Aquibium microcysteis: one gene and its partners. The protein of the gene in region 1 interacts with the protein of each later gene in a pairwise test. Links are inferred from orthologs where the notes say so. Each region holds a gene or a part of one and is shown in the gene's direction. Other genes may lie near its edges. The genes, in order: ptsN, trkA and IAI54_RS02725.

What was found.
Region 2: the proteins of ptsN (region 1) and trkA interact in binary tests that used the Escherichia coli proteins (3 or more experiments, as listed by UniProt). The link is inferred for Aquibium microcysteis from one-to-one orthologs.
Region 3: the proteins of ptsN (region 1) and IAI54_RS02725 interact in binary tests that used the Escherichia coli proteins (3 or more experiments, as listed by UniProt). The link is inferred for Aquibium microcysteis from one-to-one orthologs.

What each region holds. Positions count from the first base shown.
Region 1 is NZ_CP061080.1:4,833,646-4,839,525, forward strand. What follows is about bases 1,121-3,976. They hold ptsN (PTS IIA-like nitrogen regulatory protein PtsN), read left to right. Parts: upstream 1,121-2,244; coding sequence 2,245-2,709; downstream 2,710-3,976. Other genes in these bases: rpoN (RNA polymerase factor sigma-54), read left to right, coding at 1,121-1,352; hpf (ribosome hibernation-promoting factor, HPF/YfiA family), read left to right, coding at 1,587-2,174; IAI54_RS22795 (BQ00720 family protein), read right to left, coding at 2,734-2,991; IAI54_RS22800 (Hsp20 family protein), read right to left, coding at 3,055-3,480; IAI54_RS22805 (nucleoside hydrolase), read left to right, coding at 3,600-3,976. Outside these bases: more of rpoN, read left to right, coding at 1-1,120; more of IAI54_RS22805, read left to right, coding at 3,977-4,541; IAI54_RS22810 (ribokinase), read right to left, coding at 4,582-5,490; IAI54_RS22815 (methylated-DNA--[protein]-cysteine S-methyltransferase), read right to left, coding at 5,555-5,880. UniProt on the Escherichia coli protein: Seems to have a role in regulating nitrogen assimilation.
Region 2 is NZ_CP061080.1:1,363,977-1,369,999, forward strand. What follows is about bases 1,287-4,285. They hold trkA (Trk system potassium transporter TrkA), read left to right. Parts: upstream 1,287-2,097; coding sequence 2,098-3,474; downstream 3,475-4,285. Other genes in these bases: ntrX (nitrogen assimilation response regulator NtrX), read left to right, coding at 1,287-2,075; IAI54_RS06265 (D-amino-acid transaminase), read left to right, coding at 3,528-4,285. In the rest of the region: IAI54_RS06250 (sensor histidine kinase NtrY-like), read left to right, coding at 1-724; more of ntrX, read left to right, coding at 714-1,286; more of IAI54_RS06265, read left to right, coding at 4,286-4,388; RNA chaperone Hfq, read left to right, coding at 4,530-4,778; GTPase HflX, read left to right, coding at 4,869-6,023. UniProt on the Escherichia coli protein: Part of the constitutive potassium transport systems TrkG and TrkH. May regulate the transport activity of TrkG and TrkH systems. Binds to NAD(+) and NADH.
Region 3 is NZ_CP061080.1:591,519-597,822, reverse strand. The notes cover bases 1,717-4,996. They hold IAI54_RS02725 (sensor histidine kinase), read left to right. Parts: upstream 1,717-2,105; coding sequence 2,106-4,796; downstream 4,797-4,996. Other genes in these bases: IAI54_RS02720 (response regulator), read left to right, coding at 4,793-4,996; kdpC (potassium-transporting ATPase subunit KdpC), read left to right, coding at 1,717-2,103. Outside these bases: potassium-transporting ATPase subunit KdpB, read left to right, coding at 1-1,509; more of kdpC, read left to right, coding at 1,519-1,716; more of IAI54_RS02720, read left to right, coding at 4,997-5,476; IAI54_RS02715 (metallophosphoesterase), read left to right, coding at 5,582-6,304. UniProt on the Escherichia coli protein: Member of the two-component regulatory system KdpD/KdpE involved in the regulation of the kdp operon. KdpD may function as a membrane-associated protein kinase that phosphorylates KdpE in response to environmental signals.

The sequences.
Region 1 (5,880 bases):
CGGTGAATGACGCGATCGAGGGCGACCGGCCCGAGGCGCCGCACGACGCTGAGGGCGAGACCGACTGGTTTGAATCCGGCCTCGACGCCTCTTCCGAAACCCTCGCCGCCCGGCTCGATACCTCGCTGGAAAACGTCTTCCCCGACGATCCGGGCACGCAGGACCGATTGGGACCCGACTTGTCGCTGACATGGAAGTCGGCGGCAGGTGGCATGGGGGATGGCTCGATCGATTTCGAGGATATGGCCGCCGCCGCCGTTACGCTGCGCGACATGGTCGACGAGCAGATCGCCTTCGCCTTTCAGCGCAGAACGGACGCTCTCATCGCGCGCGAACTCGCCGACGCGCTCGACGACACCGGCTACATGCGCGGCGATCTCTGCGAGATCGCTTCGAGGCTCGGTGTCGACCGTGATGCGGTCGATGCGGTGCTGGAGACCTGCCAGGGCTTCGATCCCGCCGGAATCTTCGCTCGTGACCTGCGCGAGTGCTTGGCGTTGCAGCTTCGTCGCCGTGATCGCTACGATCCCGCCATGGCCGCACTGATCGCCCATCTCGACCTCCTGGCGAAGCGCGATTTCGCTGCATTGCGCCGTATCTGCCGGGTGGACGAAAGCGACCTCGTCGACATGCTTGGCGAGATCCGCGCCCTCGACCCCAAACCCGGCGCCGGCTTCGAATCCAGCATCGCCGAGACCGTTGTTCCGGACGTCGTGGTGAAGCCGGCACCGGACGGGAGCTGGACCGTCGAGCTCAATCCGGACACGCTGCCACGCGTTCTCGTCGATCAGGCCTACTTCGCGCATGTCAGTTCGCACACCAGGAGCCCGGCTGAACGCGATTTCCTCTCCGACTGCATGCAGAGCGCCAACTGGCTGACCCGCAGCCTCGATCAGCGGGCGCGGACCATCCTCAAGGTCACGTCCGAGATCGTGCGCCAGCAGGACGGTTTTCTCGTCCATGGCATCCGGCATTTGAGACCGCTGAACCTCAAGACCGTGGCCGATGCGATCCAGATGCACGAATCGACCGTAAGCCGCGTCACGGCCAACAAATACATGCAGACGCCGCGCGGCGTTTACGAGCTGCGCTTCTTCTTCACGGCGTCGATCGCTTCCGCCGAGGGGGGCGATGCGCATTCCGCTCAGGCGGTGCGCCATCGCATCCGCCAGATGATCGACGAGGAAGATGCGTCCAACGTGCTGTCCGACGACGCCATCGTCGACATCCTGCGCAAGGATGGTGTGGAGATCGCCCGGCGCACGGTGGCCAAGTATCGGGAAGGCATGAACATTCCCTCGTCGGTTCAGCGTCGGCGCGAGAAGCGGGCGATGGCGGGAATGGAGGCCTGAGTGCCGGCCTTGCTCCTCGGCAGCGGGGCGTTGGATATGGGCGCGTTGACAAAGGCGGGGCAAATCCCTAGAAGCCGCGCACCCAAGGGGGTGGCGCATCCGCTCGCGTCACTGTCCCGTGTCCTGAACCCGCGCCGAAACCTCGGTATCACCAGATGCGCAACCTTGTGCGCGACGATGGCGGGTATAAACTCGGAAGCGGAGTCATCCGAGCAAGAAAGGGTCAGTTTTCAGATGGGCCTGCGAATTTCCGGTAAGCAGATGGAGATGGGTGAATCGTTCCGCACCCGGATCGATCAACGCATCGAGGAAGCCGTCTCGAAGTATTTCGACGGTGGTTTTTCCGGACACGTCACGGTCGAGAAGGCCGGCGCGCGCTACTCCGCGGACTGCCGCATCCACCTCGACACGGGGATGGAACTTCAGGCCGAAGGGCGTGCGATGGATCCGCAGCTGGCATTCGATGCTGCGGCCGAACGAATCGAGAAGCGGCTGCGTCGCTACAAGCGCCGGCTCAAGTCGCACCAGTCGGTATCGCCCGCGGACGCGGTCTGGACCGACGTCCCCTACAGGGTCATGGCTCCCGCTGCCGAAGAAGACGAGGAGGTGCCGGAGGACTATGCGCCGGCCATCGTGGCCGAGACCTCGCTGACGCTCAAGACCATGAGCGTCGCCGGTGCCGTGATCGAACTCGATACGAAGGAGAGCCCCGTACAGGTGTTCCGCAATGCGGGCACGGGGAAGGTCAACATCGTCTATCGTCGCTCCGACGGTAACATCGGGTGGATCGATCCGTCCGCGGTGGCAGCTGACGGAGCCTGAGGCTCCGTCCGCAGATCTTGCCGCTCGGGATCGACACTCCGCCGGGAACAACCAGGGGACGCGAACAAGCATGGATCTCAGCGATCTTATCGAGGTACCGGCCATCATGCCGGCCTTGAAGGCGAATTCGAAGAAGCAACTCCTTCAGCTTCTCGCCGAAAAGGCGAGCGCCGTCACCGGCCTTCCGGAGCGTGAGATATTCGACACGATCCTCCAGCGCGAACGCCTGGGATCGACCGGCGTGGGCAATGGCATCGCCATTCCGCATGGCAAGCTGCCGGGAATCAAGGCCATCACCGGCGTCTTCGCCCGACTGGATCATCCCGTCGAGTTCGAATCTCTCGACGACCAGCCCGTGGACCTCGTGTTCCTGCTGCTGGCCCCGGAAGGCGCCGGGGCCGATCACCTCAAGGCGCTGTCGCGAATCGCGCGCGTGCTGCGGGATTCCGAAACGGTGGCCAAGATACGCGGGACGCGCGATGCCGCGGCCATCTACACGTTCCTGGCCACGGCACCGGCGTCGCATGCTGCCTGAGACGGCGTGCGCCGTCGGCGCGCGTCAGTGAATGCTGACGGGGGTCAACTGGTTCTGCATCGCTGCGCCGATGGCGCTGTCGCGTTCATCCGTCAGGAGGATGGGGCGGCCATTGGCCGCAAACAGGGCCCATAGCTCGAGACCCGGAGCGATCGCCGGCATGCCGGGGAAACGTCCCGTCAGATCTTCGCTCTTCACCTTGCGCAGGTAGGCGAGCGCGCCCTCGCCGAGATGGGCGAACTGGTCGGCGGTCATCGTCAGAATGTGAGGATCGTCAGTCATCTTAGCCTCCTTGCCGAGGGCTGCCTGGCTCAGGCCAACCCGCGTTCGAGCCATGGGTTCCGATCAGTCTTTCACCGAGATGTTTATTTTCCGTACCAGCTTTTCCGGCTGGGGACGGTCCAGATCCACTGACAGGAGCCCGTTCTTCAATTCCGCGCCGACGACCCGCATGCCATCCGCAAGTACGAAGACCCTTTGGAACTGCCGCGCTGCGATCCCGCGGTGCAGGTAGTCCCGTTCAGCGTCTTCGCTCTGCTTGCCGCGGATGACAAGCTGGTTCTCTTCGGTCGTGACGTCGAGATCGTCGTCCGTGAAACCCGCCACCGCCAGCGTGATGCGGAGCCGCTCGCTGCCGCACCCGGCCGGCTTCAGCCGCTCGATATTGTACGGCGGATATCCGTCTCCGGATTTCGACACGCGTTCGAGCGTCTTCTCCATGGTGTCGAACCCGAGAAGCAGCGGATTCGAGAAGGGCGTCAGGCGCGTCATGGGTCTCATGTCCTCTAAAGAGCGACGTGGAAAGCGCTGGAACCCGGGTGGCGTTCCGGCGCGTGCTGCTGATATGGTCCGCAACCTCATGAAGTTCAAGTGAGTGCAGGGAGTTGCGGATGGACGCGGGTCGCAGGATCATCATCGACACGGACCCGGGCCAGGATGACGCGGTCGCCATCCTGCTCGCGCTCGCCAGTCCCGAGCTCGAAGTGATGGGGATCACGGCGGTCGCCGGCAACGTACCGCTCGCGCTCACCCAGAAGAATGCACGTATGATCTGCGAACTCGCCGGCCGCCATGACGTCCGTGTCCATGCAGGGGCGGTCCGTCCGCTGGTGCGGCGCCTCGTGACGGCCGAGCACGTGCATGGCCGTACCGGGCTCGACGGTCCGCAACTGCCCGAACCGACGATGCCGCTGCAGCAGAAGCACGCGGTCGACTTCATCGTCGATACTCTGATGGCCGAGGAACCGGGGACGGTGACGCTGTGTCCGCTCGGCCCGCTGACCAACATCGCCGAAGCGCTCAACCGCGCGCCCGCAATCGCTGGCCGCATCCGCGAGATCGTGCTGATGGGCGGAGGCTTCTTCGAGGGCGGCAACGTCACGCCGGCGGCCGAGTTCAACATCTACGTTGATCCGCATGCTGCCGAGATCGTGTTCTCTTCCGGCGTTCCGATCGTGATGATGCCGCTCGACGTGACGCACAAGGCGCTGACGACGGCGAGCCGCGTCGCCGCTTTCCGTGAACTCGGTAGCAGGGTGGGTATCGCCACGGCCGAGATGCTGGAATTCTTCGAGCGATTCGACGAGGAAAAGTACGGAAGCGACGGTGGACCGCTGCATGACCCCTGCGTGATCGCCTATCTCCTGAGGCCGGAACTCTTCCGGGGCAGGCTTTGCAACGTTGCCATCGAGACCTCTTCCGAGGTCACCATGGGAATGACCGTGATCGACTGGTGGGGCGTGACGGACAGGCCGAAGAACGCGATGGTGATGCGCGACATCGATTCCGACGGCTTCTTCGCGCTCTTGACGGAGCGTCTGGGTCGCCTCTGAGGCGATCGGGTCGACTGTGAGGCGACCGGGGCGGACAGCTTCAGCTGCCTGCCTTCGCCACAGCATCCTCCACGTCTGCGCGCAGGGGGATTGCCGGCTGTGCTCCATGCCGCAGGCAGGCGAGCGCTCCCGCCGCTGCGGCCCGGCCCAGGGCCGTCTCCAGCGGCAGCCCTTGCGCCAGGCCCGCGCCGAGATAGCCGCAGAAGGTGTCGCCCGCGCCCACCGTATCGACCGGTTTTACGGGAATCGTCGGAACCGCGAGGTCTCCGACGACGGTGGCGGCCAGCACTCCTTCCGCACCGAGCGTCACGACGATCGCCCGGCCCGTCCTTCCGACGAAGCTGCGCATCCGGCCTGCCCGGTCGGCCCCGGCGAGCGACATGGCGGCTGCGCACATGTCGAACTCGGTCTCGTTTGCCACGATCACGTCGGCCTTGCCGACGAACCCGACGGCTTCCGCCGCGAAGGGAGCGATGTTGAGCACCGAGAGCGCGCCTGCAGCCCGCGCCGCGTCCAGCGCTGCCGTCACCGTCTCCAGCGGGATTTCGTGCTGAAGCAGCAGAACATCGCCCTCCGCAAATTCGGTGCCCGCGACGTCGTCAGGCGTCACGGCATTGTTGGCGCCAGGCGCCACCGCGATCATGTTTTCGCCGTCGGCGCCGACCAGGATCAGCGCTACGCCGGTCGGCTCGGCCGCGCTCTTCACTCCGGAGAGGTCGATGCCGCCGGCCGCAAGCAGGGCCAGCGCTTCCGACGCGAAGGGATCGGTGCCCACCGCACCGATCATCCGCACGGACGCTCCGGCGCGCGCCGCAGCAAGGGCCTGATTGGCGCCCTTGCCCCCGGGCGCCGTCGCGAAGCGGTCGCCGCGCACCGTTTCGCCGGGCCCGGGCAGGCTTCCGACCGTGGTGATCATGTCGAGATTGATGGAGCCGATCACGATGACCAAGCCTGCCTCCCCTTGTGCGGAACGGCGCGACCCTATCCGCTCGCGGCGCGGAAGGGAATCGCCCTCAGGCGACGGCCTGGCCCGCTTCCCAGCCGAGCATCGCCCGCTTGCGTGTGAGCCCCCAATGATAGCCGGTGAGGGCGCCGTTCTTGCCCACGGCGCGATGGCAGGGAACCACGAAGGAGACCGGATTGGCTCCGATCGCCGCGCCGACCGCACGGCTGGCCTTCGGCGCGCCGATCTCGGCGGCGATCGTCGAATAGGGCTTGGCCCGTCCGAGCGGAATCCTGAGCAGCGCTTCCCACACCCGCACCTGAAAGTCGGTGCCGATGAGCACCACCCGCAACGGCTCCTCGTCTCGCCAGCGGCCAGGGTCGAAGATGCGCGCTG
Region 2 (6,023 bases), 3.5 Mb from region 1 along the record:
GAACCCGCTGACGCCGATCCAGCTCTCGGCCGAGCGCATCCGCCGCCGCTACGGCAAGGTGATCACCGAGGATCGCGAGGTCTTCGACCAGTGCACGGACACCATCATCCGCCAGGTCGGCGACATCGGCCGCATGGTCGACGAGTTCTCCGCCTTCGCGCGCATGCCCAAGCCGACGCTGGAAGTGATGGACCTGCGCGAGGCGCTGCGCGAGGCCTCGTTCCTCGTCGAGGTCTCGAAGGCCGAGATCGAGTTCCGCCGCGACTTCGGGGCCACGCCGCTCAAGGGACGCTTCGACAGCCGGCTGATGAGCCAGGCCTTCGGCAACCTGATCAAGAATGCCGCCGAGGCGATCGAATCGGCCGAACGGACGGACGACGTCCGCGGCGTGATCGAGATCGAGGCGCATTGCGACGGCGGCTGGATCAGCGTCGACATCAAGGACAACGGCAAGGGCCTGCCGGCGGAGAACCGGCAGCGGCTGCTCGAGCCCTACATGACAACCCGTGCCAAGGGCACGGGCCTCGGCCTCGCCATCGTCAAGAAAATCGTCGAGGAGCATGGCGGCCGCATCGAGCTTCACGACGCGCCGCCCGACTTCTACGGTGGCCGCGGTGCGATGATCCGCGTCGTCCTGCCCTCGACGGCGGCGGAGGACGTGTCTGCAGGCGCGGAAGCCACGAAACAAGAAAAGCAAGAAGAGCAGGTGAACCATGGCGTCTGACATTCTCGTCGTCGACGATGAGGAGGACATCCGCGAACTCGTCGCCGGCATCCTGAGCGACGAGGGCCACGAGACCCGCACGGCCTTCGACAGCGACAGCGCGCTGGCGGCGATCGCCGACCGGGTGCCGCGGCTGATCCTGCTCGACATCTGGCTGCAGGGTTCGCGCATGGACGGCCTGGCGCTGCTGGACGAGATCAAGACCATCCACCCGCACGTTCCGGTGGTGATGATCTCGGGTCACGGCACCATCGAGACCGCCGTATCGGCGATCCGGCGCGGCGCCTACGACTTCATCGAGAAGCCGTTCAAGGCCGACCGGCTGCTCCTGATCTGCGAGCGGGCGCTGGAGATCTCCAAGCTGAAGCGCGAGGTGACGGAGCTGAAGAAGCGCACCGCCGACACCTTCGACCTGATCGGCAATTCCGCGGCGATGAACCACCTGCGCCAGGCCATCGAGCGCATCGCGCCGACAAACAGCCGGGTGATGATCATCGGTCCGTCCGGCTCGGGCAAGGAATCGGCGGCGCGCGCCATCCATGCGGTCTCGGCGCGCCGGGACGGGCCCTTCGTGTCGATCAACGCGGCCTCGATCACGCCCGACCGGATGGAGATCGAGCTGTTCGGGACCGAACCCAACGGCGCGGAGCGCAAGGTCGGGGCGCTGGAGGAGGCCCATCGCGGCACGCTCTATCTCGACGAGGTGGCCGACATGCCGCGCGAGACGCAGAACAAGATCATGCGCGTGCTCGTCGACCAGCAGTTCGAGCGGGTGGGCGGCGCCAAGCGCGTGAAGGTGGACGTGCGGATCATCTCGTCCACGGCCCAGAACCTCGAGGCGATGATCGCCGAGGGCCGGTTCCGCGAGGACCTCTACCACCGGCTGGCCGTGGTGCCGGTGCTGGTGCCGCCGCTGTCGGAGCGGCGCGAGGACATTCCCTACCTCGTCGACCACTTCATGAAGCAGATCGTGCGCCAGTCGGGCATCAGGAACCGGCGCATCGGCGACGACGTGCTGGCGGTGCTGCAGGCGCACAACTGGCCGGGCAACGTGCGCCAGCTTCGCAACAACGTCGAGCGGCTGATGATTCTGTCGCGCGGCGACGACGTCGATTCGCCGATCACCGCCGACCTCCTGCCGGCCGAGATCGGCGACGTGATGCCGCGCGCGCCGAGCCAGTCCGACCAGCACATCATGGCGCTGCCGCTGCGGGAGGCGCGCGAGCTCTTCGAGAAGGAATATCTGATCGCCCAGATCAATCGCTTCGGCGGCAACATCTCGCGCACGGCCGAGTTCATTGGTATGGAACGATCCGCCCTGCACAGGAAGCTGAAATCGCTCGGCGTGTAGCGGCGGCGGATCGGAGTCCATCATGCGCGTGATCATCTGTGGCGCCGGCCAGGTCGGCTACGGCATCGCCGAGCGGCTGGCGGCGGAACAGAACGACGTCTCCGTCATCGACACGTCGCCGGAACTGATCCGCACCATCCGCGACCAGCTCGACGTGCGCGGCTTCGTCGGCCACGGCGCCCATCCCGACGTGCTGGAACTCGCCGGCGCGCAGCAGGCGGACATGTTCATCGCCGTCACCCTCTATGACGAGGTGAACATGACGGCCTGCCAGGTGGCGCATTCGCTGTTCAACATCCCCACCAAGATCGCCCGCATCCGCGCCCAGTCCTACCTCCAGCCGCACTACCAGAACCTGTTCTCGCGCGAGAACCTGCCGATCGACGTGGTCATCTCGCCCGAGATCGAGGTGGGCGAGATGGTGCTGCGCCGCATCGCCATCCCGGGCGCCACCGACGTGGTGCGATTCGCCGACGACAAGGTGGCGATGGTGGCGATCGAGTGCCTGGAGGAATGCCCGGTCATCAACACGCCGCTGTCGCAGCTCTCCGACCTGTTCCCGGACCTGCCCTCGACGGTGGTCGGCGTGTGGCGCAACAACCGCCTGTTCATTCCCCATTCGGCCGACCAGCTCGTGGCCGGCGATCTCGCCTATGTCGTAACGACCAAGGACCAGGTGCGCCGCACGCTGGGCCTGTTCGGCCACGAGGAGACCGAGGCGCTGCGCATCGTCATCGGCGGCGGCGGCAACATCGGGCTCTACGTCGCCAAGGCGCTGGAGGCGCGCCAGTCGCGCACCAAGGTGAAGATCATCGAGGACACGCGCGAGCGTGCCATCGCCATCGCCGACAAGCTGCGCCGCACGGTGGTGCTGCATGGCAGCGCGCTCGACCAGAAGCTGCTGCTGGAGGCCGACATCCAGGACGCCGACCTGATGGTGGCGCTGACCAACAACGACCAGGTGAACATCCTGTCGAGCGTCATGGCCAAGCGGCTCGGCTGCAAGTCGAACCTGGCGCTGATCAACAACCCGACCTATCACGACTTCACCCGCACGCTCGGCATCGACGCCCACGTCAACCCGCGCTCGGTGACGATCAGCCGCGTGCTGCAGCACGTGCGCCGCGGCCGCATCCGCGCCGTCCACAGCGTCCAGCGCGGCACGGCCGAGATCATCGAGGCCGAGGCGCTGGAGACCTCGCCGCTGGTCGGTTCGCCGCTGCGCGACCTGAACCTGCCCGACGGCATGCGGCTCGGCATGATCTATCGCGACGGCACCGCCATCAAGCCGAGCGGCGCCACGCTGATCCGCCCGAAGGACCGCGTCATCATCTTCGCCATGGACACGGCCGTGCGCCAGGTGGAGCAGATGTTCCGGGTCAGTCTCGAATTCTTCTGATCAACCCGGCCGGCCTGCGCCAGCGCTCCGGCCAGACAGCCTGCGGGGAACCCATGCCGCGTATCACCTATGTCAACGGCCGCTACCTGCGCCACGCCGATGCCTTCGTGCACGTCGAGGACCGCGGCTACCAGTTCGCCGACGGCGTCTACGAGGTCTGCGAGGTGAAGCGGGGCTACGTCGTCGACATGACGCGCCATCTCGACCGTCTCGACCGTTCGCTGCGCGAACTGTCGATGGCCTGGCCCATGCACCGCCGCGCGCTCGAACTGGTGATCCGCGAGGTGGTGCGTCGCAACGGCGTGCACGACGGTCTGGTCTATCTGCAGGTGACGCGCGGGGTGGCGCCGCGCGATTTCCTGTTCCCGCAGGCGGTGGCGCCCGCGCTGGTGGTGACGGCGCGCAAGGCCGATCCGGCCCGGGCCGAGAAGCGCGCGGAAACCGGCATCAAGGTGATCACCGTGCCCGAGACCCGCTGGGACCGCGTCGACATCAAGACCGTCGGCCTCCTGCCCAACGTGCTGGCCAAGGAGGCGGCCCGCGCGGCGGGCGCGCAGGAGGCCTGGTTCGTCGACGCCGACGGCACGGTGAAGGAGGGCGGGTCCTCCAACGCCTGGATCGTGACGGCCGACGGTCGCCTCGTCACGCGGCCGGCAGAGCACGGCATCCTGCGCGGCATCACCCGCACGACGATGTTCGAGGTGGCGGCCGCGCTCGGCCTGACCATCGAGGAACGCGGCTTCACGGTGGCCGAGGCGAAGGCCGCACGCGAGGCCTTCATCAGCTCGGCCACGACGATCGCCATGCCCGTGGTGGAGATCGACGGCGCGCCTATCGCCAACAGTCATCCGGGCAGCGTCGTGCTTTCCTTGCGCGGCGCTTTTTTTGACATTGCGGAAAAATGCCAAGCCTGATAACCGCTTCTGACTAGGGGAATGTTGCGCACGAAAGCGCGCACATGTTCCGGAGGCGGGTCATTTCCGTGCGCTTGGATCGCGCGTCGTTGTTTGGGCGCCGTCGTGCACGGTTTCGGGGAACGGCGGAAGACAAGAAAAATGGCGGAACGATCGCAGAACCTTCAGGACCTGTTTCTCAACTCGGTCCGGAAGAGCAAGAACCCTCTCACGATATTTCTGATCAACGGCGTCAAGCTGACGGGAGTTGTCACGTCCTTCGACAATTTCTGCGTCCTTTTGCGCCGCGACGGGCATTCGCAGCTCGTCTACAAGCACGCCATCTCCACCATCATGCCGAGCCAGCCGGTTCAGATGTTCGATGGTGAGGATGCCGGCCGGGATAATTGATTGGACGCAACGAGCCCGGGCGGGCGCCAGCAGGGGGCGAAGGATCGGCAGGCCGACGGCCAGCCGCAGCCCGTCGCCACGCGCGCCGTCATCATCGTTCCGGTCCTGCCGCGCTTCCACCGCGACGATGACGAGAACACCGGCCGGCCGCGTCTGACGCGGTCGCCGGAGGCTCGTCACGACGAGGCGGTCGGGCTTGCGCGTGCCATCGACCTCCAGCCCGTCCATACCGAGATCGTCACCGTCAACGATCCGCGTCCCGCGACGCTGATCGGCACCGGCAAGATCGAGGAACTGGCCGAGAGGATCAAGGAGACGGGCGCCGCGCTGGTCGTCGTCGACCATCCGCTGACGCCGGTGCAGCAGCGCAATCTCGAGAAGGGCCTGAACGCCAAGGTGCTCGACCGCACCGGCATCATCCTGGAGATCTTCGGCGAACGCGCCCGCACCAAGGAAGGCACGCTGCAGGTCGAACTGGCGCATCTGAATTACCAGAAGGGCCGGCTGGTGCGCAGCTGGACCCATCTCGAGCGGCAGCGCGGCGGCGCGGGCTTCCTCGGCGGCCCCGGCGAGACGCAGATCGAGGCCGACCGGCGCATCCTGCAGGACAAGATCACCAAGCTGAAGCGCGAACTGGAGACGGTGAAGCGCACCCGCGAACTGCATCGCGCCAAGCGCAAGAAGGTGCCGTTTCCGGTGGTGGCGATCGTCGGCTACACCAATGCCGGCAAGTCGACCCTGTTCAACCGGCTGACCGGCGCGGACGTGCTGGCGGAAAACATGCTGTTCGCCACGCTCGACCCGACGCTGCGCCGGGTGAAGCTGCCACACGGCACCATCGTCATCCTGTCCGACACGGTGGGCTTCATCTCCGACCTGCCGACCCATCTGGTGGCGGCCTTCCGCGCGACGCTGGAAGAGGTGGTCGAGGCCGACCTCGTCATCCATCTGCGCGACATTTCGGATCCCGACACGGCCGCGCAGGCGGAGGACGTCGAGCGCATCCTGGCCGACCTCGGCGTCGAGGCCTCGCCCGGCGGCAAGGTGGTCGAGGTCTGGAACAAGGTCGACCGGCTCGACGCCGACACCCGCGAGCGGCTGGTGCTGTCCGGCGCCGCCGACGGCGCACCCGCGCCCATCGTCGTCTCGGCGATCACCGGCGAGGGCATCGACGCCTTGCTGCGCCATGTGGAGGGCCGGCTCTCCGGCGACCTCGCCGAGTTGACGGTCCACCTGACGCCCGAC
Region 3 (6,304 bases), 4.2 Mb from region 1 along the record:
GGCGGCACGCGGGTCGTGTCGGACCGGATCACGGTCCGCATCACCGCCCGGGCCGGCGAAAGCTTTCTCGACCGCATGATCGCGATGGTCGAGGGCGCGGAGCGCCAGAAGACGCCGAACGAGATCGCGCTCGACATCCTGCTCGCCGGCATGACGATCATCTTCCTTGTCGTGGTGGTGACGCTGCAGCCCTTCGTCATCCATTCCGGCGCCTTCGTGCCGGTGATCTTCCTCGTCGCCCTGCTCGTCACGCTGATCCCCACCACGATCGGCGGGCTGCTCTCGGCCATCGGCATCGCCGGCATGGACCGGCTGGTGAAGGCCAACGTCATCGCCAAGTCGGGCCGTGCGGTGGAGGCGGCCGGCGACGTCGACGTGCTGCTTCTCGACAAGACCGGCACCATCACCTTCGGCGCGCGCATGGCCGACGCCTTCGACACGCTGCCGGGCGTCGCGCCGCGGGCGATGGCCGAGGCCGCGCTGCTGTCCTCGCTCGCCGACGAGACGCCGGAGGGCCGCTCGATCGTCGACTTCGCCCGCAAGCTGCTCGGCGCCGCATCGGACGGAGAAGGCCGCGTCGCCGAGGCGATCCCCTTCTCGGCCAACACCCGCCTCTCGGGGGCGACGCTGCGCGACGGGTCGGCGCTGCGCAAGGGCGCGGCGGACTCCATCCTCGCCTGGTGCGGGACGACGGCCACCCCGGAACTGCGCAGCCTGGTCGAGGCGATCGCCCGGTCCGGCGGCACGCCGCTGCTCGTCGCCCGCGACCGCAAGGTGCTCGGCGTCGTCCACCTCAAGGACATCGTCAAGCCCGGCATCCGCGAGCGCTTCGCCGAGCTGCGCCGCATGGGCGTGCGCACGGTCATGGTCACGGGCGACAATCCGCTGACGGCTGCGGCGATTGCCGCCGAGGCCGGCGTCGACGACTTCCTCGCCGAGGCGACGCCCGAGCGCAAGCTGGAGCTGATCCGCAAGGAGCAGGCCGAAGGCAGGCTGGTGGCCATGTGCGGCGACGGCTCCAACGACGCGCCGGCGCTGGCGCAGGCCGATGTCGGCGTGGCCATGAACACGGGCACGCCGGCCGCCAGGGAGGCCGGCAACCTGATCGACCTCGATTCGGACCCGACGAAGCTCATCGAGATCGTGCTGGTCGGCAAGCAGCTGCTGATCTCCCGCGGCGCGCTCACCACCTTCTCGGTCGCCAACGACGTGGCGAAGTATTTCGCCATCCTGCCGGCGCTGTTCGTCACCGCCTATCCCGCGCTCGACGCGCTGAACGTCATGCGGCTCGGCAGCCCCGGCAGCGCCATCCTGTCGGCCGTCATCTTCAACGCGCTGGTCATCGTCGCGCTGATCCCGCTGGCGCTGCGCGGCGTCCGCTACCAGCCCGCCTCCGCGGCGAGCCTGCTGCGCCGGAACCTTCTCGTCTACGGTCTCGGCGGGCTCGTCGTTCCTTTCCTCGGCATCAAGGCGATCGACGTCATTGTCAACGCCGCCGGCATCGTATGAGGTGACGCCATGCTTTCCGAACTCAGACCCGCGCTGACCCTGCTCGCGCTCTTCACCGCCCTCACCGGCATCGCCTATCCGTTGGCCATGACCGGCGCCGCGCAGGCGCTGTTCCCCGCGCAGGCGAACGGCAGCCTCGTCGAACGCGACGGCCGGATCGTCGGCTCCGCGCTCGTCGGCCAGGCCTTTTCGGGTGACGCCTACGTCCACGGGCGCCCGTCGGCGGCCGGCGCCGGCTACGACGCGTCTGCGAGCGGCGGCAGCAATCTCGGACCGACCTCGAAGGCGCTGATCGACCGTGTCGCGGCCGATGCGCAGCGCATCGGTGCGGCGAACGGCGGCGGGCGCGTCCCGCTCGATCTCGTCACCGCCTCCGGCTCCGGCCTCGATCCGCACGTCTCCCCGGAGGCGGCGTTCTATCAGGTCCCGCGCGTCGCCGCCGCCCGCGGCGCCGACGTCGCGGCGGTCCGGGCGATCGTGGCCGCGCATGTCGAAGGCCGAACCCTCGGCCTCCTCGGCGAGCCGCGCGTCAACGTCCTGCGGCTGAACCTCGCGCTCGACGAGCGCTTCCCCGTTCGCGCGGCCGGCGGGTGACCATGGAGAGGGAAAGCCGCCCGCACCCGGAGGCCCTGCTCGCGGAAGCCGCCAAGGAGGGTCGCGGGCGGCTGAAGATCTTCCTCGGCGCCGCGCCGGGGGTCGGCAAGACCTACGCCATGCTGGAGGCGGCGCAGCGGCGACGGGCCGACGGCGTCGACGTGGTCGTCGGCGTGGTCGAGACGCATGGCCGCGCCGAGACCGAGCGGCTGACCTTCGGTCTCGACGTGCTGCCCCGCGCCCGCATCCCCTATGGCGGCCGGCTGCTGGCCGAGATGGACCTCGACGGCCTCCTGGCACGGCGGCCGGCGCTGGCCCTCGTCGACGAACTCGCCCACACCAACGTGCCGGGCAGCCGCCACGCCAAGCGCTGGCAGGACGTCGAGGAACTGCTCGCCGCCGGCATCGACGTCTATTCGACGCTCAACGTCCAGCACCTCGAGAGCCTCAACGACGTCGTCGCCCGTATCGCGCGGGTGAAGGTGCGAGAGACGGTGCCCGACAAGGTGCTCGAACTCGCCGAGGAGATCGAGCTCATCGACCTGCCGCCGGAGGAGCTGATCGAGCGGCTGCGCCAGGGCAAGGTCTACGTCCACGACCAGATCGCCCGCGCGGTCCAGAACTTCTTCTCCAAGGGCAACCTGACGGCGCTGCGCGAACTCGCCATGCGGGTTGCCGCCGACCGCGTCGACGCGCAGATGGCCGCACACATGCGCAGCCACGCCATTCCCGGCCCCTGGCCGACGCAGGACCGCGTGCTGGTCTGCGTCAACGAGGCGCCGGTCTCCAAGGCGCTGGTGCGGGCGGCCCGGCGCATGGCCGAGCGGTCGCGCACCGACTGGATCGCCGCCAGCGTCGCCACGCCGCGCTCCGAGCACCTGTCGGACGCCGCCAAGGATGCGATCGCCGAGACGCTGCGGCTGGCCGAATCGCTCGGCGCCGAGATCGCCACGATCAACGCCGAGAGCCACGTGGCCGACGAGATCCTGGCCTTCGCGCGCGCCCGCAACGTCTCGCGCATCGTCATCGGCCGGCCGCGGCCGCGGCTCCTCACCGCCTGGTTCACGCGCGAGACCGTCGCCGGTGAGATCATCCGCAAGGCCGCCGAATTCGAGGTGACGATCGTCTCGGCCGATCCGGCGCAGGCCGGCACGTCGCCGATCCGCGGCCCCTCGCTCCTCCCCGGGCGCGACTACGGCGCCTATCTGTGGGCGACCGGCGCGGTGGCGGCGGCCACCGTCGTCGCCGTCTTCGTCAACCGCGTCTTTCCGGTCGAGAGCCTGTCGCTGTTCTTCCTGGTCGCCGTGCTCGGCGTGGCCGCGCGCTTCGGGCTCTGGCCCTCGATCTACACCAGCGTGCTGGCGTTCCTCGGCTACAATTTCTTCCTCACCGAGCCCTTCTTCACCTTCGAGGTCGCCCACCAGGACCTCGTGCTGACGCTGTTCCTGTTCCTGGCGGTGGCGATCGTCACCGGCAACCTTGCCGCCCGCCTGCGCGACCAGGCGCGGGCGCAGCGCGCCATCGCCAGGCGGACAGGAAACCTGTTCGACTTCGCCCGCAAGGTGGCGAGCGTCGCCTCGCTCGACGACGTCGTCTGGGCAGCCGTCACCCATGTCGCCTCCACCATGCAGTGCTCCTCGCTGATCCTGATGCCCGACCGCGACGGCACGCTGTCGATCGCCGGTGGCATGCCGCCCGAGGACCATCTCGAGCCCAAGGACCGGGGCGCGGCCGAATGGGCCTGGTCGCGGCGCGAGCCGGCGGGATGGTCGTCGCCGACGCTGCCCACGGCGAACTGGCTGTTCCTGCCGATGAAGAGCGCTGAGGCGGTGCACGGCCTGCTCGGCGTCCGCTTCGGGACGCGCCAGTACATCACCACCGAGGAGCGGCGGCTGCTCGAATCGCTGGTCGATCAGGTCGGCATCGCCATCGAGCGCACCAGGCTCGCCGCCGACATGGAACAGTCGCGGCTGCTGGCCGAGACCGAGAGCCTGCGCGCTGCCCTCCTCTCCTCCGTCAGCCATGACCTGCGCACCCCGCTGGTCTCGATCATCGGCGCGGCGACGGCGCTGGTCGATTCGGGCGAGGCGCTCGGCCGGGAGGGGCGCAACGCGATGGCCGAGACGATCCGCGACGAGGGCGAGCGGCTGAACCGCTACGTCCAGAACCTGCTCGACATGACCCGGCTCGGCTACGGCGCGCTGAAGGTCTCGCGCGAGCCGGTCGACCTGCGCGAAGTCGTCGGCCGCGCGCTGCGGCGGCTGGCGCGCGACCTCGCCGGCCACCGCGTGGTGCGCGATCTCGACGCCGCGCTGCCCGACGTTCCGGGCGATGCCGTGCTCCTCGAACAGGTCGTGACCAACATCCTCGACAATGCCGCCAAATACGCCCCCGCGGGCACCGCCGTCACCGTCTCGGCGCGGCAGGCCGGCGGCGACGTCGTCCTGTCGATCGCCGACGAGGGACCCGGCATCCCCGAGGCCGACCGGGCGCATGTCTTCGACATGTTCTTCCGCGTGCGCGCCGGCGACGGGCAGCCCGGCGGCACGGGGCTCGGCCTCGCCATCGCCCGCGGCATCGTCGACGCGCATGGCGGCTCGATCCGCGCCGAGGCGGCCTCTCCGGGCGGTCGCGGCACGCGCATCATCATCGCCCTGCCGCTTGCGGCGGGCGCCGAGGGTAGGAAGCCATGAACACCGGCCGCATCCTGCTCGTCGAGGACGATCCCGGCATCCGCCGCTTCCTGCGGGTGGCACTGGAAGCGCAGGGGTTCACGCTGCAGGAGGCCGCGTCCGGCCGCGAGGGCATCGGCCTGGCCGCCACCGCGCAGCCCGATCTCGTCGTGCTCGACCTCGGCCTGCCGGACATGGACGGCAAGGCGGTGATCGCCAGCATCCGCGACTGGTCGCCGGTGCCGATCCTGATCCTGTCGGTGCGCCAGGCGGAGGAGGAGAAGGTCGCCGCGCTCGACGCCGGCGCCAACGACTACGTCGTCAAGCCGTTCGGAATCGGCGAGCTGCTGGCGCGCGTGCGGGCGCTGCTGCGCGCCGCGCGCGGCGGTGCGGCGCCGGTGCCCGAGATCGTGCTGCACGACCTGCATGTCGACCTCGCCCGCCACGCGGTGACGCTCGCGGGCGAACCCGTGAAGCTGACGCGCAAGGAGTTCGACCTCCTGGCGCTGCTGGCGCGCAATGCCGGCCGCATCGTCACGCACCGGCAGCTGCTCGCCGACGTCTGGGGGCCGGCGCACGAGCACGACCTGCAGTACCTGCGCGTCTTCGTCGGCCGGCTGCGCGCCAAGCTCGGCGACGACCCGGCCGCGCCGCGCTTCATCCTCAACGAGCCCGGCGTCGGCTACCGCTTCCTGGACTGAAGCCGCCGGCCGCAGCCCTCCCGCCGCCGTCCGGCCCGTGTCATACTGCCGTCGCGGACCCGCCCCACAGAGGCGGTCGAGCAAACCCACCGTCCGGAGCATGCCATGAACCGCCCGTCCTTCGTCGTCAGCCGCCGCCTCGTCCTGCAGGGCCTCGCCGCCTCGGCCGTCGCTGCCGCGCTTCCTGCCGTCGCGCGCGCCCAGGCGGGCGGCGATGCGGTGCTGTTCACCATCGCCGACCTGCATGCGCCCTATGCCCGCCTGCCCGCCCTGCTCGCGCGGCTGCGCGCCCTGCGCGCCGAAGCCGGGCGGCCGGCGGCGCTCCTGATCAACGGCGACGTCTTCGAGCGCGGCAACACGGTCTGCCTGAAGTCGAACGGGGCGGCCGACTGGGCCTTCCTCGAGGCGGTGGCGGCCGAGATGCCGGTGGTGCTCAACCTCGGCAACCACGAAACGGCCATCCTCGACGACATGGCGAGCTTCGTCGCCCGCGCCGACCGCGCCGGCGTGCAGGTGATCTCTAACCTCGTCGACAACCGCACCGGCCGCTTCTTCGCGCCCTTCGACGCCCGGCTCGGGCTCGGCGGCCTGGACGTCTCCGTTCTCGGTCTGGCGGCGACCAATCCCTTCGTCTACCGCAAGCCGGTGCGCGACACGCTGACATTCCTCGACACCGCCCGCTTCGTCGCCGATGCCCTGCCCGGTTCGAGCGCCGGCGCCGACGTCAGCGTCGTCATGAGCCATGCCGGCGTCAGCCCCGACAAGACCTTCCTCGCCACGCTCCCGGCCGGCAACATCGTCCAGGGCGGACACGACCATCTCGATCTC